Linked DNA regions of Polyangium spumosum. The protein of the gene in region 2 interacts with the protein of the main gene of each other region in a pairwise test. Links are inferred from orthologs where the notes say so. Each region holds a gene or a part of one and is shown on either strand. Other genes may lie near its edges. The genes, in order: ung and GF068_RS40625.

The links.
Region 1: the proteins of GF068_RS40625 (region 2) and ung interact in binary tests that used the Escherichia coli proteins (3 or more experiments, as listed by UniProt). The link is inferred for Polyangium spumosum from one-to-one orthologs.

What each region holds. Positions count from the first base shown.
Region 1 is NZ_WJIE01000002.1:514,373-525,705, forward strand. Bases 4,864-7,773 are described here. They hold ung (uracil-DNA glycosylase), read right to left. Parts: upstream 6,728-7,773; coding sequence 5,999-6,727; downstream 4,864-5,998. Other genes in these bases: GF068_RS08065 (hypothetical protein), read right to left, coding at 4,864-5,607; GF068_RS08075 (hypothetical protein), read right to left, coding at 6,795-7,085; GF068_RS08080 (type IV pilus twitching motility protein PilT), read left to right, coding at 7,181-7,773. In the rest of the region: GF068_RS08055 (DNA methyltransferase), read right to left, coding at 1-3,189; GF068_RS08060 (hypothetical protein), read right to left, coding at 3,293-4,174; more of GF068_RS08065, read right to left, coding at 4,195-4,863; more of GF068_RS08080, read left to right, coding at 7,774-8,827; GF068_RS08085 (type IV pilus twitching motility protein PilT), read left to right, coding at 8,827-9,900; GF068_RS08090 (hypothetical protein), read left to right, coding at 9,906-10,514; GF068_RS46155 (hypothetical protein), read left to right, coding at 10,504-11,325. UniProt on the Escherichia coli protein: Excises uracil residues from the DNA which can arise as a result of misincorporation of dUMP residues by DNA polymerase or due to deamination of cytosine.
Region 2 is NZ_WJIE01000026.1:14,139-25,431, forward strand. Bases 5,514-8,383 are described here. They hold GF068_RS40625 (type I restriction-modification system subunit M), read right to left. Parts: upstream 7,735-8,383; coding sequence 6,292-7,734; downstream 5,514-6,291. Other genes in these bases: GF068_RS40620 (restriction endonuclease subunit S), read right to left, coding at 5,514-6,016; hsdR (EcoAI/FtnUII family type I restriction enzme subunit R), read right to left, coding at 7,771-8,383. In the rest of the region: GF068_RS40600 (tetratricopeptide repeat protein), read left to right, coding at 1-749; GF068_RS40605 (IgGFc-binding protein), read left to right, coding at 761-2,545; GF068_RS40610 (plastocyanin/azurin family copper-binding protein), read left to right, coding at 3,105-4,268; GF068_RS40615 (S24/S26 family peptidase), read right to left, coding at 4,275-4,577; more of GF068_RS40620, read right to left, coding at 4,589-5,513; more of hsdR, read right to left, coding at 8,384-10,113; GF068_RS40635 (sigma 54-interacting transcriptional regulator), read right to left, coding at 10,247-11,293. UniProt on the Escherichia coli protein: The subtype gamma methyltransferase (M) subunit of a type I restriction enzyme. The M and S subunits together form a methyltransferase (MTase) that methylates A-2 on the top and A-3 on the bottom strand of the sequence 5'-AACN(6)GTGC-3'.

The DNA.
Region 1 (11,333 bases), on a different replicon or contig from region 2:
GGTCTCCTCCTCGTCGGTCGCCTCCTCAACGGTGGCGATCGTGGTCTGCGTGGCGGCCTTCGTGCCGCTCGGGTTCTGGAACGCGGGGCGGAGCCAGCGGACGAGCCCGCGAGTTTCCTCGGCGGCGCGCTCGGCGTTCAGGGCGACGAGTTTTTCGAGGATCTGCTCGTCGGTGAGGTCCGAGGGCCAGCCGTAGGCTTCGAAGACGGCGGCGTCGAGGTCGTCGTGGAGCTGCTTCAGGACGGAGACGAGGCCCTTGTCGTGAATGGCTCGCTCCTTGTCGGTGAGAGCTTCGCCGCTGCGGAGCTTCTCGAGGACGTTGTACATGTCGGTCAGCGCTAATGCGGGGTGCGCCGCTTGCTGTTGCTTCCGATGCGCATCCAACGACTCGCCCAAATCCTTTATGCAGCGCATCGTCTTATCTGTAGGCGTAGGAAACGGAAACTTTCTAAAGCAGCGCGTGTTGTAAACGGGCGTATTCCCCACCCCCTGCCTACCGCCAAGCCGATTGGCGAATATAGCATGAGGCCGAGACGAAAGAACACCGAGAACGAATGCATCCGCGGTCGCGATTACGCGGAGCTTCTGATCCGGCAGGACGTCGCTATCAAGGAACACAAACACCCTGACCGGCGAGTTTTCAACCGTTACAATGTAACGCTTGAGTCCCTTGATCGCTTCACGGAGCTGCGGGCGGTTAGCTTCGAACAGCCACCACTCGTCGCGAAGCCTTTGATTCCTTTCTAGTAGGCGCCCCGGTCTAACGTGGGTATATACGTGCTGATATGCTGCCGGTAGCGTGGTGCGAAGGGATGCCTCGGACAACCCGAACAGATCCAACACGTGCACGCCCCGGGGAACCTGTCCGATATCCTGACCATTACGGTATTGGGGAGCGTAGCGCGCGCGCACTTTGGCATCCGGAAGGAGCTTGCGTGCAAGGTCGGACGAGATGACGAGCCCCTTTGCATAGGGCTTCATGCCCGCGCTGTCGAGTTGCTCGGTGGCACGCAGATCCCGAAGTTCCGAAACGTCAATCTGCGGCGAGAGGTCAGCAGAGATTGCTGACACATCCACGACACGAAGGTCCGACTCTGCTACGACGGCGCCTCGATCCTGGCCTCGTGCCACCCGATCATGCATGGGCGTCAACAATAGCCGAGGCGACGCAGGATCGTCCTTATGGGACACGACTGTCATCGATATGCGCACCTTGGCATTGGCGGGATCATCTGGCCAGGGATGGTCCGGTATGGCGAACACCAGCTTGCAATTGGAGGCAAGCACCTGGCGAACAGCGCGTTGGTTCTGGACCATGCGAATGCTGTTGGTCGTAATCAAACCTGACCGGCGTACCGCTCGTGTGCCTACCGAACTAGCCGCACGCCACCAGAAATACATGACATAATCGACAGCGTCTCGGATCTCAGGGTACGCCGTGCGGAGCGCCTCCACATAGCCATCCCCGAAGAAACTACGCATGTTCCTGTTGGCAACAAACGGCGGATTGCCTGCAATAAAATCGGCCTCGGGCCAGTGCGCCTTCCGCGGGTTCACGTACCGATACTCCGGCACCGTCGCCTTCTCATCCGGCACGTCCTCCCCCGTGACGGGGTGCTTCTTCATCGTCTCCCCGTCCCACCGCGTCACGGGCTTGCCCTTCGTGTCCCGCACGAGCTCCACGTCATCCCACGCGAGCACCGCGTCCCGGCACTCGATGTTCCGAAAGTCTCGAAGCACCGGCTCCGGCGGCGGCGTCAGCTTCCCGTACGTCCGGAAGTGCCATTGCAGGTAACCGATCCAGAGCACCAGCTCCGCGATCTCCTTCGCCCACGGCTTCACCTCGATCCCCAGGAACTGCCCGGGGCTCACGCGGATCCCCTCCGCATGCAGGAGCTCCTGCCGCTCCCCGAGGTCGTTGAGCAGCGCAAGAACCTCGCTCTCCAGCCGCTTGAAGAGATCGAGAGTCACGTAAAGGAAGTTCCCCGACCCGCACGCCGGATCGAGGACACGTGTCTCGCAGAGCTTCGTGTGATAAGCCCTTGCCGCCGCGCGAGCCTCCTTCTCCTTGCCGCTCTGATAAAGCTTGCGCGCCGCCGTCCGCACGTTCTCCCACTCCTCGCGCAGCGGCTCCTCGATCGTCGGACGGATCAACCGCTCGACGTAGGCGCGGGGCGTGTAATGCGCCCCGAGCTTGTGCCGCTCCTTCGGGTTCAAGGCGCGTTCGAGCAGCGTCCCGAAGATGGCCGGGTCCACTTCGGACCAGTCTCGCCGCGCGGCCATGAGCAAGAGCGCGAGCGACTCCTTGGAGAGCGACAGGCCCGTCGGCTGCTTGAAGAGCCCGCCATTGAATCGGAGGAGCTTTCCAACGAATCCGAACGGCGTGCCATCGTTCATCGCCTGCCACAGCCCCTCGATCGTCGCGGGAAAGGACCGCGGGTTCAAGAGCCAGTAATGCTCCAGGCCCGTCGTGAAGGGCCGCGACGGCAGGAGCTCGACCCACTCGGCGAACATCGTGAAGATGCAGCGCATGAGGAACTTGGCCACGGCCTCGGGCGGGTTCTTCTCCTCCAGTGTCCGCGCGAGCTCCGCGAGATCCTCGGCGACCTCGCGCGTCACCACTGCGGCCCGCCGTGAGGGATCGAGCGAAAGCGGATCCGTGAAGACCGCGCGCAGGGTGTCCACGTGCTTCGCCAGATCGCGGAGGTAGATCCTCCGGTTCTGCGCGTTCGGGAACGCCAGCCACCGGCGCGAGCCGTCGAAGTCGGCGTAAAGCTCGAACACGTAGCCGATGTCGCAGACGACCAGGAACGGCGGCGGCACGTCGAGCGCTCTCACGTATCCGATCGCCTGCCCGTACGCGTCGTCCATCGCGAGATCCCAGGACGCCGTCCCCCGCTGCGCCTTGCCGCTCTTCGCCTTCGTCCCCGCCGCGACCGCCTGCTTCGCCTCCAGCAGGAAGCAACCGTGCTTGTACAGGTCCGCGCGCTTCGTCGTGACCTTGCCGCCCTCGTGCGTCATCGGGATCGGCTTCTCGAACACGTACCGATCGCGAGCCGGGTCCCCCGTGGCCGGCTCGGGTCGGGGCACGCCCAGCACGTCGCAGAGCTCCGCGAGGAAGAGGTCCTTGTTGGCGCGCTCGGAGGCGCCGGAGGCGCTCCACTTGTCGACGAAGGCGGCTACGTCCATGGCGGGGGCGCGAGGCTAGCCCACGGACACGCCCGACGGGAAGGCAGATGGCGCAGGCAAAACGCGCACGCGTGTTTCCTCGACGACAGCACGAGCTCGGGCTTCAGTCCTCGACGACGCGGATGGGGAGCCAGTCGAATCCGGTGACGCCTGCGTCCAGGAAGATACAGCGGACCTTGGGGGTCACGAGGAACCTGGGATATGCGAAGAGGGCATCACCCACGTCCCCTTCGTAGTGCGTGTCGCCGAACCATTCCCAGGTCACGTTAACATCGCGGATCTCTGTGAAATCCGCCGCGCGGTAGACGAGGCGGGTGGGGATCTCCGAGGGCGTATCGAATCCGCTCCTTCTGCAAGAGCAGAGGTCGTCGGGCACGATCCCGGTCGAACGTGGGGACATCGGCGGCATCGTGTGCGTGGCGCAGAGCTGACGCCACGGAAGCTGAATGTGGCCCCTCTTCTCGAACGCCGCGAATACGCCCCGGAACGACAGCCCCGTCGCGCCGCTCGCCGCGAGCACGGCAGCCAGCTTCTCGTCGACGAGTACGTCGTCGTAGGGGGTCGTGGCCGCGCGCCGGCCTTCGAGTTTGTGGAGGTCTTCGCCGTCGATGATCATCGCGGACGTCTGCCGAGCCCCGGCGCCGCAGCGTTCGCAGGCTTCGGACATGTCGTAGGTCGTGCCCACGCGAGGGCCGCCGAAGACCCTGGCGTTGACGTCGTACGACATGATGAGCAGTGGCGCCGCTTCGAGCTCGTCGTCGGTAAAACGGTCGTGTCGCCCTTCCAGCCAGGAAATGCCGCGCTCGGTGAGTAGCTGCACGAGGCGCGGCAAGCGTTCGTCCCGTTCGTCGAGCGTGACGATTGTGAAGATCGCATCTTCTCGGACTTGTACGACATCGGGACCGCACCCCACGGAGCCAAGCAGCGCACGTGGCCCTCCTGGCATGCGATCGCTTCTGACCAGGATTCGAACCTCTGTCCTCATCTAGCTCCTCGATTGCTCGGCTACTTCCCGAAGTACGGCTTGATCGCTGACAGCCAGTGCGGATGATCTACGTACACTTCCTCGTACATCTTCCACAGCGTACGTGGACGCAATACGTTTCCCTCCTCGATCATGCGCTTCCTGGCCTCGTCGAGCGCCTTCGTGATCTTCTTGTGATGGGCCTCCGTCAAGATCACCGACGGTATATTGTCAAGTTCTTTCGTGATCCCCAGGTCTCGCCCCATCGCCTTTTCCAGGATGTGATGCGCCTGGAAGTCCCCCTCCAGGCCCCGCGTGAACTCGCGCATCGTCTTGTACGGCCCGATCGCGCCGTTCTGCTCCAGGGCCTCCGCGATCGCCCTCCCATACTGCTGGGCCAGGAGCTCCGCCGTCTCCTTTGACACCTTCTCGGCCCCCTCGATGATGAGCGGCGCCTTCTTCGCGCAAGCCTCCTCCAGCTTCTTCGCGAACGTCTCCGCCTGCCCGACGAGCACCCCCGAGGCGACCTGCGCGATCGCCGCCGCGGCCTGGACGATGGCGCTATCGACGCCGTCCTCGCTGCTCCCGCCGATGATGCCGAACCGCTTGCCGTCCTTGCGCGCGAGGTCGTGATTGAACTCGCCGTTCAGCATCGCGGACGCGATCGAGAGCTCGCGGACCATCCGTTCGAGCGGCGTCAGGGGCTTCGCCTTGCCTGTCCCGTCGCCCGCAGCTTCGCCTTTGCAGCCCTCCTTCGTCTGCTTGCAGGAGACCACGCTCACGAGCGGTCGCCCCTGCCGATGCTGGATCTCCGGCAATGCGCCGCCTCGGTCCACCAGCGTGCATGGCTCATCCACGCATCTCGGCGGACGCACCTCGTCGCGCGGGGGCAAGGCGCCTTCCTTGCTCAAAATGCCCGTCGACGACGGCAGCGCCGGCTCCTTCGACAACACGCCGTGCACGTTGTTCTTCGGCCTCCTCGGCTTCTCCGGCCGGCTCTCGCTCCGGATACGGTGCTGCTCGACGCGCTCCTCGACGCTCTCCTCATGCTTGCCGCCGCCATCGTCTCCGTCCTCCGCCTCTTCCTTTGGCGCAGGCCGCTTCGCGGAAGCAGGCTTCGGCGGCGGAGGCGGCTTCGGATCCGGCGGCACGGGCTCGCAGGGGTGGTTACCGTATTCGGTCGGGATCAGGTAATGCGTCTTCGACCCCACCCGCGGATTGAAGACGAAAATCGGATGGTGCGCGCTGCTCTCCGCAATCAGCGTGATCCAAGGCTCCTCGGTGACCGGCTTGCCCGCATGGTCGTACGTCCACCGAACGATCCCCGGCCCATGCGGACGCATACACGCCGCGACGACCCAGGGCGTCTTCTTCGGCGGCGCGTCCGCGCGCGCGGGCGCCGTGAGCCCCCCCACGACGAGCAGCAGGAGACACACCCACGCAACGCCCCTCACCAACCTCGCTCCCCTCCACATGCGTCCATGCGAAAGGGCCGCGGAAACGTTGTCAAGCTCGCTCGCGGGGACGCGAGAAGCCTCCTGGCTCCTGCGAGACCTGCCTCGAACCGACGCAAGACACGCCCCACACTCTGCAGGACCTGCCTCGAACGCACGCAAGACACGCCCCACACTCCGCAGGACCTGTCTCGAACGGACGCAAGACACGCCCCACACTTTGCAGGACCTGTCTCGAACGCACGCAAGACACGCCCCACACTCCGCAGGACCTGCCTCGAACCGGTTCAAGACACGCCCCACACTCCGCGGGACCTGCCTCGAACCGGTTCAAGACACTCCCCACACTCCGCGGGACCTGCCTCGCACGGACGCAAGGCACGCGCCGCTCTTACCCTCGCGCCCCCGCCGTCCCGGCGAGCGCCGCCGCCGCGCCGAGCGCCTCTCTCGGCGGCAACCTCCAGTCGATCTCCGCCTTCCCGATCGAACGTAATGCCGCGTTGATGGCGGAGAATGGCCTCGTCCCCGCGAAACTCCGCACGGAGAGCGGCGAGGGGTGGCCGGTCTTCACGATCGGGTGCCTCGACGTGTCCACGAGGCGCGCCTTTTTCTGCGCGTGTGCACCGAAGAGCGCGAAGACGAGTGGCTCCTCGCGCGCCGACAGGGCCGCGATCACGCCGTCCGTGAACGTCTCCCACCCCTTGCCGCGGTGAGATCCCGCCTCGCCCGCGCGCACCGTGAGGATGGTGTTCAGGAGGAAGACGCCCTGCGCGGCCCAGGGCTCCAGGCAGCCGTGGTCGGGCACTTCGAAGCCGGGGATGTCGGCGCGTAACTCGCGGAACATGTTGGCGAGCGAGGGCGGCACACGGCGGCCGTGACAAACGGAAAAGCAGAGCCCGTGCGCCTGACCCTCCCCGATATACGGGTCCTGGCCGAGCAGGACCACGCGGACCTCCGCGAATGGGGTCTTCTTGAATGCATTCCACACGTCGCGCTCGGGAGGATACACCACGTGGGTTCTCCGCTCCTCGTCGACGAACGCGCAGAGCTCGGCGAAAGAGGGGCGCGAGAGCTCAGCCGAGAGGACGTTTTTCCAGGAACGAGGCAAATCGACCTTCATGGCGTGGACACGGGCCATCGTAGGGCGTCGGGACGGGTTTGGCCAGGTCGAACCGCCACGCCGCCGCTCACGGCCGCCCTCGGAGGCTCGTCTGCGTGAGGATCCACAGGACGCCGAACAGGAGCGGCCACGCCGCGGCGCCAGCGCCCACGGCCGCGCCGAGCGGGAGCCAGATCCCCGCGAGCCCCGCGGTGAGCCCGCCCGAGAACGAGCCGAAGAGCAGGTACGGGAGGATTGACACGCCGGATTTCACGCCGCGCCGGTGCTGGTGATGCGCGACGACGATCGCGAGCACGAATCCCTCGAGCGCGCCCGCGAGGGCGCCGAGGAGCGCGGCGAGGAGGGGGGCGTGTTCCATGGCGATCCGCGGCGATCGTATCGCGAACGGCGCCGTCCTTGCCGAAACATCGAGCCCTCCGATACGATGGCCGTCTCCCGCGATCCGAAAGCGCGATGCCCCAGCTCAAAGCCCTGCTCGAGAACCTCCTCCGGCCCGACGTCACCGAGGTCGCCCTCGCCACCGGCCGGAACCCCTGCGCCAAGGTAGGCGGCGTCTACGAGATCATCGACCGCTCGATCCTGTCGACGGAAGACATCCTGCAGATGCTCGTCACGGCCGGAGGCAGCCGCCACGTCGAGGGCCTCGGCCCGAAGCCCGTGCAGTGGGGCTGCCGCGTGGACGGCATCGGCGCGATCGCCATCGCCGCCGTGCGGAACACGAACGCCGTGCAGGCCCGGCTCACGCGCCTCGCCCAGGATCCACGCAAAGAAGCCCAGCCCCCGGCCCCCGCACCTCCGCCGGCCCAGGCCTCGCTCCCCGCGGCATCCATGATCGCCCCGGCCCCCATGATCCACGCGGCTTCGCCCTCGTTCGAGCTCGATCTCGACGACCGCCGCACGCCCGCGCCCCCACAAGCCCCGCCGGCCGCGCCGAAGGAGGCCACGCGCCCGCGCAATTTCGCGATCACCCTCGACGATCCGGCCGATCCCACGTTGCTCGCGGCCGCCGCGTCCGCCGCCCATTTCGCCACGGGCGCGCTCGACGACATCCTGCTCACGGCGCGCTCGGAAGGAGCGAGTGATCTGCACCTCGTCGCGGGCCGCCCGCCGCTCTTTCGTATCGGCGGCAAGCTCGTCCCGCGTGGCCCGGTCGTCGAGCCGCAGGCCCTCGAGCGTATGCTCACGCCGCGGCTCCCCGAGCGCCTGCGGGACCAGCTCGCGCTCGACGGCTCCTGCGACTTCGCGCTCGACGACCGCCGCATCGGCCGCTCGCGCGTCAACGTCACGCGCCAGCGCACCGGCCTGAAGGCCTCGTTCCGCCTCGTCTCCCGCGAGATCCCGACCCTCGCCGAGCTCGGCCTGCCCGACGCCATCGCGCTCGCGACGCGCCACCACCAGGGCCTCATCGTGCTCACCGGCCCCACGGGGCACGGCAAGACCACCACGCTCGCCGCCCTCGTCGACATCATCAACAGCGAGACCTCGCACCACATCATCACGGTCGAGGACCCCATCGAGTACGTCCACCCGCGCAAGAAGGCGATGATGAGCCAGCGGGAGGTCGGTTCACACACGAGGACCTTTCCATCGGCGCTCAAGGCGTCTTTGCGCGAGGATCCGGACGTCATCGTGGTGGGCGAGCTGCGCGACACCGAGACCGTGCGCATGGCGCTCTCCGCGAGCGAGACCGGGCACCTCGTGCTCGGCACGATGAACACGCCGAGCGCGGCGAAGACCATCGACCGGCTCATCGACCTCTTCCCGCCCGGCGATCAGCAGCAGGTGCGCGTCACGCTCGCCGGTGGCCTGCGGCTCGTCGTGAGCCAGCGGCTCTTGCCGCGGAAAGACGGCCCCGGCATGATCGCCGCCGTCGAGATGCTCCCCGGATCCGTGCCGCTCTGGAACCTCATCCGCGAGAGCAAGACCTGGCAGATCCCGAGCCTGCAGCAACGCGGCAAGGGCTTCGGCATCGTGCGGCTCGACGACTCGCTCGCCGAGCTCGTCCGCGCGGGGCGCGCCTCGCTCGAAGACGCGCTGCTCGTCGCCGAGGCGCCGGACAAGCTCGAAGAGGCGCTCGTCGGCAAGAAGGGAGGCGCGTGATGGCCCGCATCGACCGGCTCTTCGACGAGCTGCTCGCTCGCAAGGGCAGCGATCTGCACCTCGGCGTCGGGTATCCGCCGCTGCTCCGCGCGCGCGGCGAGCTCGTGCCGATGCGCGACGCGCCGATCGACGCGGACGAGATGGAGGAGCTGCTCTTCGAGATCACGTCGAGCGAGGAGCGCGAGAAGATCACGAACGAGCTCGACCTCGATTTCGCCTACCAGTACGAGGACAAGGCGCGCTTCCGGGCGAACTATTTCCACAAGATCACGGGGCTCGCCGCGGTCTTCCGCATCATCCCCACGAAGATCCTCACGCTCGACGATCTCGGCTGCCCGCCGGTCGTCCGCAAGCTCGCGGACAAACGCAGCGGGCTCCTGCTCGTCACGGGCCCGACGGGCAGCGGCAAGTCGACGACGCTCGCGGCGATGATCGATCACATCAACACGACGCGGCCCTGTCACATCCTGACGATCGAGGATCCGGTCGAGTTCGTGCATCCGCCGAAGATGTCGCAGGTCACGCACCGCGAGGTCGGGCCGCACGCGTCGAGCTTCGCTTCGGCGATCCGCAGCGCGGGCCGGGAGAACGCGGACGTGATCCTCATCGGCGAGCTGCGGACGAACGAGACGATGAAGCTCGCCTTGCAGCTCGCGAGCTTCGGCGTGCTCGTCTTCGGCACCGTGCACACGAACAGCGCGGCGGCGACGATCGACCGCATCATCAACGCCTTCCCCGCCGACGAGCAGCCGCAGGTGCGGGGCATGTTGTCCGAGAGCCTGGTGGCGATCGTGGCGCAGCAGCTCCTCAAGACCGCGGACGGCAAGGGGCGCGTGGCGGCGCACGAGATCCTGGTGGGCTCCGCGGCGCTCGCGTCGATGGTCCGCGAGGGCAAGACGTTCCAGATCCCGAACATCATGCAGGCGGGGCAGGCGCAGGGGATGCAGACGATGGATATGGCCCTCGAGCGCCTCGTGCAAAAAGGGACGATCTCGCCGGAGGTCGCGCTCGAGAAGGCGATCGACAAGGAGAGCTTCCAGAAGGTCGTCGCGCAGCGCCTCGCGGGTGGATGATGCGAATGTCGAGAAGAATGGGGGGGCTCGCGCTCGCGGCGCTCGTGTTGTCATCACCGGCGGCGTCGCTCGCGCAGCAGGTCGCGCCGATGCCACAGGGCCCGTCGCAGGCGACGTACACGCGTTATCGCGGCCGGGAGGTCTACTGGGGCTCGCTCGGGTTCGGGCCGCGTGTCTCGACCATTTACAACATCCCGCGCAACAGGTTCGCGATGGGCGGCGGCGCCGTGATCCGGATGCACCCGGTCTCCTATCCGTCGAGGCCGGCGAGTTACATGCCGTTCGAGCTCGAGCTCGAGGTCGGTTATGATCGGTATCTCGGCACGAACCATTACGAGCTCAGTTATGGCGGGTCGGGGATGATCATGTTCGCCTCGGGCAAGTGGCAGCCGTACATGATCGCCTCGGCGGGTCGCTCGCTCGGCCAGGTGGACGCGGGGCGGGACGTGCGGTGGTACCTCGGCGGGGGGTTCGGCGTCGGATATCGCACGAGGACGGTCTTCGTGGGGGCGCAGGTGCGCGGCGGCGGGACCATTGGCAGCGGGGACAAAGGCCCGTTCCCGGCCGAGGGATTGATCGACGGCAAGCTCGTGGGGGTCTTTTATGTCTTCTGAGCGCCGCCCGCACGGCGCTTGCGTGCGCCTCCTGCCCGTGCTGATCGTCGTCTCGGTCGCGGCGACGAGCCAGATGATCGTGGTGCCCGACGTACACGCGACGGGGCCCATGGGCACGGGGATGAAGCCGCCGCCGCCGCCGCCGCCGCCACCGCCGCCACCACCGCCTCCACCGCCGCCTCCACCGCCGCCGCCGCCGGTGTATACGCCGCCGCCGGTGTATACGCCGCCGCCGGTTTATATGCCGCCGCCGCCGCCACCGCCGCCGCCGCCACCACCGCCTCCACCGCCTCCACCGCCGCCGGTCTATACGCCGCCGGTGACATCCACCCCGCCGGGCAAGAGTGGCCCTGCGCCGATGATGGGATCGTCGCCCATACTCGCCTTCTCCGGGCGGTTCTCGTCGCTCTGGATGGTCAACCGCAATGAATTCGGGATCGGCGGCGGGGGCGGGCTCCGCTTCTACGGAGGTTATCTCGAGCTCGAGATCGAGGGCGGCTACAACAGCTATTTCGGCATCGACCGCAAGGACATACCGATCCTCTTCAACACCTTCATCTTCTATCGCGAGGACAAGCGCCTCCAGCCGTACCTGCTGCTCGCCTCGCTCGGCGCGCTCATCTCCGAGGAGAACCAGAAGCAGGACGTGCTCTTCCAGGGCGGCTTCGGCTTCGGCCTCGCCTGGCGCCCACGAAGATGGGTCTCCTTCATGGGCGAGGCGCGCTTCAGCCTCGCCGACTCCATCGAGCCGACCATCCCCGGCGACGGCATCGCCGAGTTTCGGCTTTATTCGGTGCTGTATCCGTTCTGAGGAGCGGC
Region 2 (11,293 bases):
CGACCGCGCACGCCGCGTACCGGAGAGCCGAACAAGTCGCAGCGGCAAAGGGCGACAAGGACCGTCAGCAAAAGGCCGCTCAGAAGGCTGGTGCCATCGAGCCACACCTCTCGCAGGTCACGGTCGTCGTCCCCGATGCTTTGCGTGACCTGGCGGGGCTTTCGGTTCAGCGGGATGGGGCGGTGGTGGAGCAAGCCCAATGGGGGGTACCCGTTCCCGTGGATGTGGGAAAGCATGTCGTAGCGGCGACGGCGACCGGACGGAAGCCGTGGGAAAAGCACATCAGTGTAATGCGGGACGGTGACACTGTCGTCGTCGAGATCGAGGCGCCAGCACCGGCAGCAGTTTCGACTCCACCGGTACAGCCCCCGACGCTGCCCACAGCGCTATCGCCCATGGCTACAACGCAGGCATCGCAGCGCCCCGGGTTGAGCGGGGCGGAAATCGGCGCCTTGGTCCTGGGTGTGGGCGGTCTGCTCACGCTTGGTGTTGGGTCTGGCTTTGGCATCGTTGCCATGTCGAAGCAGGATCAGAGCAACGAGGGTCTCTGCAACAGCAGCAACCAGTGCGAACCCATGGGTTTGCAGCTCCGGGAAGAGGGTATAGCAGCAGGGAACGTGGCGACGGCGCTTTTCATAGCAGGAGGGGCTGCCTTGACCGGTTCGATTGTGCTGTTCGCGATCAGGCCAAGCAAAAACACGCGCATGAATGTGGGGTCGGGTGGAATCTGGGTGAACGGGAGCTTCTGATGAGGACGGCTATGAGGCTTACCGCATGGCAGATTGCCGTCGCGGCAGCGATCGTCGTAGGTGGCTGCAATCAGATCCTCGGACTTGTTCCCGGGCAGCCCATGCCGGAAGGTGAGGGAGGCTCAGGAAATGGCGGCACCACGGCAGGGGATGGCGGTGATTTCTTACCGGATGGGGGGCTGCCTGGCTGCGACGCTACGTGTTCCGGCGATTTGAAGGCGGTCGTTGATTGTTACGGCCAGGTCATGCAGCAATGCACCGCGGACCAGGCGTGTGCCAATGGGAAATGTGTTGATAATGCCTGCCTGGCTGCCGTTGAGGCGAGGAGTTCGTACGGCTGCGATTACTGGGCGCTGAAGACCGCCCTCCGCCCGCAGGCCGATGGCGCATGCTTTGCTGCATTCGTGGCAAATACCTGGGCGAAGCCGGTGCACCTCCAAGTCTCGAGGAAGGGCTCGACGCTCGATCCGGCGACGTTTGCGTACATCCCAAGCGTCGGAGCCAACGGCGCCGTCCAGTACAACGCCTATGACGCCATCAAGGGAATCGACGTGGGGCAGGTTGCGATCCTGTTCCTATCGCGAAAGTTGCAAGGCGCCAGTGTCATCGATTGCCCGAAGCCGGCCGCGCTGAGCGCCGAGACCGGCGTGGTCGACACGGGCATCGGCGACGCTTTCCACATCACGACGGACTATCCGGTCGCGGCCTATCAGATCGTTCCTTATGGCGGAGCTCAGACAGCCGTCACGTCGGCCACGCTGCTCCTGCCGACGAGCGCTTGGGACACCAACTATCTCGCGATCAACGCGTACAAGGCGAGCGACGTCTTCCCCGACGCCTGGCCATCCCTGGCGATCCTCGCCCATGAGGACAACACGAAGGTCACGCTCCTGCCGAACAAGGCGATCGTGGGCGGCGGCGGCGTCCCCACCTCCGACCTGAACAAGCCCGTCGACTACATGCTGAACGCGGGCCAGTTCCTGCAGATCACGCAGGCGGACGAGCTCACGGGAAGCCCAATCACGTCGGACAAGCCGATTGCCGTCTTCGGCGCGTCAAAATGCATGAACGTGCCGTCCATGCAGGACGATTGCGATTCGGGCCAGCAGCAGCTCGCCCCGGTGCGCGCTCTCGGCAACGAATACGTGGCCGTGCGGTACAAGAGCCGGTCGACGACGGAGGAGGAGTCGTCTCGATGGCGCCTCGTCGGCGCCGTGGACGGGACGACGCTCACCTGGACGCCCATGAAGCCCGCGGGCGCGCCGACGACGATCAACCAGGGCCAGGTTCTCGAGTTCGAGGATCCGGGGCCCTTCGTGGTGCGCAGCCAGGACGCGCAGCACCCGTTCTACATGGGCGGCTACATGACGGGCGGGGCGCCCTACAATAACATCGGGGATCCGGAGTGGGTGAACGTGATCCCGCCCCAGCAGTTTCTGAGACGGTACGTGTTTTTTACCGATCCAACCTACCCAGAAACGAGCCTAGTCGTCATCCGTGTGAAGTCCAAGACTACAGGAGAGTTCGCCTCCGTGGAGCTGAAATGTAGAGGCCCACTCCAGAACTGGACATCCATCGGCGATTACGAATACACACGCGTCGATCTCGTGACGGGCGATTTTCAGGGCGTGATGGCATGCACGAACGGCGTGCAGGAGATGTCGAGTACCCAGCCGTTTGGTGTCACGGTGTGGGGATGGGGGACGACTCCGCAGACGCTCAATGTCTCATACGCTTATCCGGCGGGGGTTGGGATTCTGCCTATCAACGAGCTGCCACCACCCATAGGCCCATAGGAGGACGACGATGAGGGCGTACACATCGTGGAGAATCGCCGTTTTGGCAGCCGTTTTGGCGACCGGCTGCAACCAGATTCTCGGGCTCGTCCCGGGGGAGCCGTTGCCGGAGGGGGAGGGCGGCTCAAACGGTGGCTCGGGTGGACTGGGCGGGTCAGGTGGTGATGGGGGCGCGGGAGGCATGGGCGGCGCGGGAGGCGCGGGAGGTATGGGCGGCGCGGGCGGCATAGGCGGTGCGGGAGGCACCGGAGGCAGCGGAGGCACAAGCGCGGAATGCAACGTTCCGACAGACTGCCCGGAGACGAGCAACGAGTGCGTGAGCGCGACGTGTACTGTAGGAATTTGCGGTACGGCGTTCAAACCGACCGGCACAATCTGCGGCGTCAACATGAATCTTGCCTGCGACGGTGCGGGGCAGTGCACCGGTTGCGTTACTGCGAACGATTGTTCCGGACAGAACGACGAGTGCCAATTGCGCACATGTATTGGGGGGGCTTGCGGAGTCGCCTACGCCGCCGTGGACGACGGGAATGCATGCACTATGGACGCGTGCGATCCGATGACCGGCGTCTCCCACACGCCCATCAACCCCGACGACGGGAATGCATGCACCGTGGACGCGTGTGATCCAAGAACCGGCGTCTCCCACACGCCCGTCAATCCAGACGACGGGAATGCATGCACCGTGGATGCGTGCGATCCGATGACCGGCGTCTCCCACACGCCCGTTATCAACGACGGCAATCCCTGCACGGCGGACTCATGCGATCCGATGACTGGCGTCTCGAATACACCATTGCCTGCTGGGACTGACTGCGGCATGGGCAAACAGTGCGATGGCATGGGCCAGTGCACGGGGTGTATCGATGCATTTGATTGTCCTGGCCAGGTGACCGAGTGCAGAGCGCCCACCTGCACGAACGGCATCTGCGGCACGATATACGCCCCTGCCGGTACACCCCTAAGCACAGAGTCGTCAGGCGACTGCAAGCGTCACGTCTGCGACGGCATGGGCGCCGCGATCGTCGAGGACGACGCGATGGACGAGCCGGACGACAACAACTCCTGCACGCTGGACGCGTGCCTCGCGGGCGCGCCCACGCACTTGCCCGTCGCGCTCGGGACCACGTGCACGGACGGCGGCGGCACTGTTTGCGACGACAATGGCACCTGCGTCGCCTGCAACGTCGACGCCGATTGCATGAACGGTGACGTCTGCATGGCCAACGCATGCGTGGCCCCCGCGACCTGCATGGACGGCATCATGAACGGCGACGAGACCGGCGTCGATTGCGGCGGCGCGATGTGCCTGAAATGCAATGGTGACGCTTGCGGCAGCGACGCCGAATGCCAGAGCGGTATCTGCAGCGGCGGCATGTGCGTGGCGAACATCAATGGCTGCACGCCGTCGATGGCGACGGACCTCACCGCCATGTCGGCGACGACGGTGACGTTCTCGAGCCTCTCCTACACCCCGAAGTGCATCAAGGTGAAGGCGGGGACGGTCGTGACGTTCTCCGGCAGCTTCGCGAACCATCCGTTGCAGGGTGGGTACATGGACCTCGCCAACCTGCCCACGCCCGCCGCGAGCGGCCCGTTCGTGCCGGTGACGGACGCGGGCACCTCGAAGGGCTTCACGCTGTCGACGCAGGGCACGTATCCCTTCTACTGCGTGCCGCACGCTTCGCTCGGCATGAACGGCGCGGTGTTCGTCGTGCCATAAGCCGACTCACGCCTCCACCCTCACCAACCGCCCAAAAATCGCATTCTGCCCCACCCACCCATTGATATGCCCCCGATTGTTCCCGATCTGAAACCGCCCATCCTGCACGCTCTTGACGAAATGTAGATACTCGGTCCCGCGGACCTTGCACAGGACGATGTCGCCGGGGCGGATGTCGCGTGGGTCGACGGGCTCCACGGTGCAGAGCTGGCCGGACTCGATCCGCGGAGACATGGAGTTGCCCCGCGGGCGGAAGGAAACGACCTGCCCGGCGCGAAGCTTGGTGATGTATCCGGTGGCCCAGCCCATGGCGCGCGTATTCAGGCAAGGAGCTCGGCGACGAGGGCGTCGGCGAGCTTGCGGGCGCCTTCCTCGGCGCGGCGGAGTTTTTCTTCCAGGGTGTCGCAGAGGGACATGAGGTGGTCGACTTTGGCGACGATGCGCTTTTGTTCGGCGAGGGGCGGCAACGGAATAGGAAATCTTGCAACCTCCTCCGAATCGAGACGGCACGTCCCGTGGGAAGACCGCTCAACCCGTAGCAGCATCCGCTTTCGACTAGCCTGACAGGCACGAAGCAGATACTCTGCAACTGCGGGAGCTGCCAAAACAAGCGCCTTCATGTCCTGATTAATCGTGACGCTCCGTGTCGTGAGAGCAACAGGAAAAGAGTGCGCCAGGATCATTCCACGAACAACGAAGAGCAGAGCACCACTCGGAATTAACTTCACCGAGGAATGCTCAATCGCCTCCTGGGAGATGTGATCCTCAGCATCTTCTATGTAAGGTCTCTTCATATCCTTCGGGCTAACCCACGGGATCGGCCCCGCCCAGAACGAGGGCGTCGATTTCGAAGGGGTGCCCCCTCCCATGAAACCTCCACACATACCGAGACGTACCCACCGCCACGACTCAGGTAACGAGTATGGCTGCTCGGATTCTTTGACTGGAGGAAGAGCGGTAGGATTTGCCCCTGCCATCTTGCCAGCAAGGACCGAAGCCGGCTCGTCGCCCACGGCTTGGGGCACGAGTTGGCCCCTAACCGCAAGCTCCAGAACCAATTCCCGCAGCATCTTGACGGTCCCCGGCACGTCCGTCAATAGTGCGAAATTGGCTACCACCCGCCGCCAGCTTGCGACCACGTCTTCCGGCCCCTCGGCACTCGTGAGCGCATCGAGCGCCGCCTTGTTCAGCCGGGCCGCCGTCTCCCGCTGCTTCGCCTGGCGGGCATCCAGGTCGTCGCATCGTCGCAAGAAGTGCTCCACGACGGCAATGATATTTTCCTGTTCCTCGACGGGTGGCAGGAGAATATGAAACGCCTTCACCTCAGGAAAGTAAATCGTCTGATGCACCGCTCCCTTCGAGAACCGGCGGAGGGATTCGTGCTCGCACACAAACAGATACATCAGAAACTTTGGCAGCAAGGCGTCGGAGCAAACCCAGTTAACAAAATCCTGACTGGTCGCCATCGATCGACCCATGATGGTGACGTAACCCACTGAGGCGGTCCGAGATAGGCACACCGTGCCCTTCGGCAGAAGCCTCGCGGATGAATTCTCGATCCCCAGTTCGGAGACGGTTTGTTCCGTATCGAAAATTTCTTTGCCGTTGTGCTTCCGCGCGTCCCGGATTCCAATCCAGGGCACGCCACCATCCCAGTATTCAGGATGGTTACGGCTCGGCGTATGTCCTGATTCCAGTGTTGCGACACTCGTTAACGGAACGCACTGCCAACCATCGGGCGTCTTCATCTCCGCGGGGCCAACGGATAGTGCCGAAACCCCGGGGATTATCTCGCTTGTTGCAGCGCGACCACGTGTTGCTTCCTCACTGACGCGCGGGATCGCACTTCGCCCACCCGTACGCGACGTTAACCGGCCTTGAAATGCGAGATGTAGAACGACCCTTCGTAACTGCGCCACGCTTCCTGGCGCATCGGCGAGTGTATCGAGATTCGATAGCAGCCTCTCCGCCTCCGGCGTCAACTCCCGCCGCTCGAAAAGCCCAAGCTGCTTCCTCTTCCCCTTCATCGCGCCGCCCCTTCCAGCGCCGCCCGCAGCTCATCCCTGAGCCGATCCCGCACCTCCGCCACCTCCGCAGAGATCGCCCGATACTCCCGGAGCAACTCCTCCGCATCCCCCGGCCCATCCTCCACGGCTCGCGGATTCTTGATATCGAGGTTGTACCCCCGCTGCTTGATCTCCTCGATCGAAACCTTCCAGGCCTGATCCGTCTCCTTGCGCTTGCTCCACCACTTGCGCTCGGGCTCGAACTCCTCGATCCGCATCGGCTTGGTCTTCGAGTAACTCTTGTACCCCGGCGGATACGGATGCTCGTAGTACCAGACCTCCGTGGTCGGCTTCCCTTTCGTGAAGAACAGAAGGTTCGTCTTGATCCCCGTGTACGGAGCGAAAACCCCCTTCGGCAGCCGGACAATCGTGTGCAGATCACACTCCGTGAGCAGCCGCTCCTTGAGCCGCGTCTTCACGCCCTCGCCGAACAACGTCCCATCCGGCAGAACCAGCGCAGCCCGCCCACCATCCCGCAAGAGCACGGTCAGCAAATACAGAAACAGGTCCGCCGTCTCCCGCGTCCGAAACGCCCCCGGGAACGAATTCTCGATCCCATCCTCCTCGATCCCCCCGAACGGAGGGTTCGTCACGATGACATCGACCTTGTCCTTCTTCCCGTAATCGGCCACCGAGCGCCTCAGCGCATTGTCCCTGCGGATCTGCGTCGGCGCATCGATCTCGTGCAGCACCATGTTCGTCATGCAAAGCAGGTGCGGCAGCGGCTTCTTCTCGATCCCGCGGATCGAAGCCTGGATCGTCTGCTCGTCGGCTTCCGTCTTCTTGTACTTCTCCCGCAGATGCTCGATCGCACAGGCCAGAAACCCGCCCGTCCCGCACGCCGGATCGAGCACCGTCTCTCCGAGCTTCGGATCGACCCGCTCCACCATGAACGCCGTCACCGCGCGCGGCGTGTAATACTCGCCCGCATTGCCCGCTCCGCGCAGATCACTCAGGACCTGCTCGTAGATCCCCCCGATCTCGTGCCGATCCGCCGAACGATTGAAGTCGATATCATTGAGCTTGTTCACCACCTGCCGCAGCAGATGCCCACTCTTCATGTAATTGTAGGCATCCTCGAACACGCTGCGAATCACGGTCGACAGTGGATCCGCGCCGGGAAGCCCCTTCAGCCCGGGGAAAAGCTCGTTGTTGACGAACTTGAGCAGCTCGTCCCCCGTGATCCCCTCCGGATCCGCGGCCCAGGCCCCCCAGCGCAGCTCGTCCGGGATCGGCGAGCGGTACCGCTTCCGCGCCGTCTCCTTCTCGATCTCGCGATCGTCGAGAATCTTGAGGAAAAGCATCCAGACGAGCTGGCCGATGCGCTGGGCGTCGCCGTCGACGCCCGTGTCCTTGCGCATGATGTCCTGGATCGTCTTGATCGTCGTACCGATGGCCATGGCGGGTTATTCGCTACCCCCTTGGCGCGGCCCTCGTCAAGCGTCGTCGTAGAGCGCGCCTTCGAGCGCGGCGACCGCCTTCTCGAACTTCCCCCGATCGCCGAAGGCGCGCACGAGCTCCACGAGGGTGCCCATCTTGTCGAAGGGCCGCAGTTTGAGCTGCTCGGCGTCGTCGAGCGCCTCGAGCCCCTCGTCGACGAACTTCGCGACGAGCCCTTCGAGCACCTTGCGCGCCAGCCCCTTGTGCCGGGCGAGGACCTGCTCCACACCGTCGTTCTTGGCCCGCTCCCGACGCGGAACGAGCGGCGCCCCGAACCCGGCGTGCGCGAGGAGATCGTAGGTGGCGTACCCCTCGCCGTACTTGACGGCGAGATCACCCGTCGCGACGCCCTGCCGTTCGAGCTCCCCGAGCAACTCGCCCCGCTTCTCCACGGCGAGCCAGAGCCGCCGAAGATCCTTGCGTGATTTGCAGACCTCCAGCAGCACCACGCGCGCATGCGCCTCGACGGGCACCTCGATGCGCTTGCCGGCGGCATCGTACCGGTGCACGTCTTCGCGGATGACGGACACCTCCTCGTCGTCGATGTAATACTTCGTCCGACGGGTCCCGCGCCGTGCAGCCGAGGGCGAAGGCGGCGGCTCGTCGATATCGTCGTCCTCGGGCGGGGCGATCGGATCCCCTTCTTTGGGCTCGTAAATCTGCTCGGGCGGACCGTCGAACTTCTCGTCCGCGAAATGCCGCGTGACCCCACGGAAGTCCATGATCGTGAACCAGAACTTGCCGTAATCCTCGCGCAGCCGCGTCCCGCGGCCGATGATCTGCTTGAACTCGGTCATCGAGCCGATCTCCTGGTCGATGACAATGAGCTTGCAGGTCTGCGCGTCGACGCCCGTGGTGAGGAGCTTCGACGTCGTCGCAATCACCGGATAACGAGAGGCCGGCAGGATGAAATCATCGAGCTCGTGCTTGCCCACCGCGTCGTCGCCCGTGATCTTTCGGACGTAGCGCGGGTGGTCGACAACGAGATCGGCGTTCTCCTGGACGAGCGCGGACCGCATCCGATCGGCGTGCTCGATGTCCTCGCAGAAAACGATGGTCTTCGCGAACCGGTCCCCCGTCTGCTTCAGATACTCGGTGACCTTCTGGGCGACGAGCGGGGTGCGTTTTTCGAGCACCACGGTACGATCGAAATCCTTGCGCTGGTAGGTCCGATCCGGGACGAGCTGCCCGTACTTGTCGAACTTCCCCTTGCCGGGGCTGTACCCGTCCACGTCCTTGTCGAACTCGACCCGGATCACCTTGTACGGCGCGAGGAACCCATCCGCGATGCCCTCGCGGAGCGAGTACGTGAAGATCGGCTCGCCGAAGTAATCGATATTGGAGACGGTCTCCGTCTCCTTGGGCGTCGCCGTGAGCCCGATCTGCGTCGCCGACTTGAAGTATTCGAGGATCTCCCGCCAGGCCGAGTCCTCCGCGGCGCTGCCCCGGTGGCACTCGTCGACGATCACGAGGTCGAAAAAACCGGGCGTGAACTGCTTGTAGATGTTCTTCGCCTCCTCCGAGCCCGAGACCCCCTGGTAGAGGGCCATGTAGATCTCGAAGGACTTGTCGACCATGCGATGCTTGATCTTGGTGAGCGCCTTGCCGAGCGGCTGGAAATCGTTGTTGCGGGCCTGGTCGATGAGGACGTTGCGATCGGCGAGGAAGAGGACGCGCTTCTTGACCCCTGCTTTCCAGAGCCGCCAGATGATCTGGAACGCGGTGAACGTCTTCCCCGTCCCGGTGGCCATGACGAGCAGCACCCGCGACTGCCCCTTGGCGATGGCCTCGACCGTGAGATTGACGGCCTTGATCTGGTAATATCGCGGCGTCTTGTCCTCGGTCCCGGGATACCAATCCTGCGCGGCGACGGCCTCCTCGGCGGGCCCGATCTTCCGGAAGGCGCAGTAGCGACGCCAGAGCTCGTCGGGGGTAGGGAAGCGGTCGATGGGGAGCTCGCGCTCGATCTTCTTCGAGGTGCCGGAGAGGTCGTGCTCGAGGAACGCGTCCCCGTTGGTGCTGTAGGCGAGGGGGATGCCGAGGAGCTCGGCGTACGCGAGCGCCTGCTGCATGCCGGCGCCGACGGCGTGGTTGTTGTCCTTGACCTCGATGACGGCGACGGGGAGGTTCGGCTTGTAGAAGAGGACGATGTCCGCGCGCTTGCCGGTGTTGGGGATCCGGTGCTGGCCGGCGCGGGGCTTCGTGGTGACGCGGTCGGCGGTGAGGGTGAACTCCTCGCGGATCTGAAGGGAGAGGTCCCAGCCGGAGGAAGGACGCGTCAGCGCGGGGAGGACGAACTTCGTCGTGATGTCGCGTTCGCTGAGGGCCTTTTTGTTCATGGCGACGCTCGGGGGGGCCGTCAGGTTACCAGGAGGTGGAGAGGAAGGTGAAGGGGTGATCGGTGACCCCGACGAAGGCGCGCGACCCCACCCCTGGCACGGGTGTAAGTCGTGACTACAACCTTGACGGCGGTCACTTCCCTTTCTTCTCGTCGAGCCGCCGCTGCAAGTATCCCCGCGAAATCCCCAGCCGTCTTGCAGCCTCCGATTTATTGCCAGCCTCCGCGATCGCTTTCTCGATTGCCTCGACTGTGGGTGGTGGCGCAGCCGGAGATGCGCGCACCCCGAGCACCTGCTCGACCGCCGATAGCTTGATGCCCATCCCTGGATCCATCGATGCAACCACGCGGTCCAGATCCCGAACGTTGCCCGGCCACCCCTGGAGCATCAAGAGCTCGACCGCCTCGACGTCGACGCGCATCCGCCCGAAATCGAGCTGCCCATACCTACGTTCCCAGAGCGCCCTCATCATGGCAAAAAGGTCTTCGGGACGCTTTGCGAGCGACGGCAAGCGAACGCGATAGGTGAATCGCGCCAGCAGATCCCGCCGGAACGTGCCTCGCTCGACACATTCGGTGAGGTCCCGATTCGTCGCGGCGACGATGGCGACGTCGACCGGCAGCTCACGTGCACCGCCCAGGGACATCACGCCGTGACCATCGAGTACGCGCAAGAGCTTCGGCTGCGAAGAGGTCGGCAACTCCCCGAGTTCGTCCAGAAAAACGGCACCGCCGTGGTGTGATCGCAGCACTCCCGGCCTGGCCTCCACGCTCCCCGAAAATGCTCCTCGTTCCCAGCCGAAGAGCTGTCCCTCGAAGAGCGTCTCCGGGATACCGGCCACGTTGACGGCCGTGTACTTGTGCAATCGACCGAGCGCCCGCGCCACCTCCTGCGCCAGCGCCTCCTTTCCGGTTCCCGTCGGACCTTCGATCAGCACGGGATGCATTCGACGCACGCCGATTGCCGCCACGGCCGCGCGAACGTCCGTGAGTCCGAAAGGCCCGACGAGGCTTCCCAGCGGCTCCACGGGTCGAAGCGGGCCTCGATACGCCTCCCGAAAAACGAGCAACGTGCCGCCGATGCGCAAAACCGTGCCATCCTCGATGGGCACCTTCGTCCCAGCTTCGAGCCGGTGCCCGTTCCGGTAAGTAAAATTGCGCGAGCCGAGGTCTTCGACCTT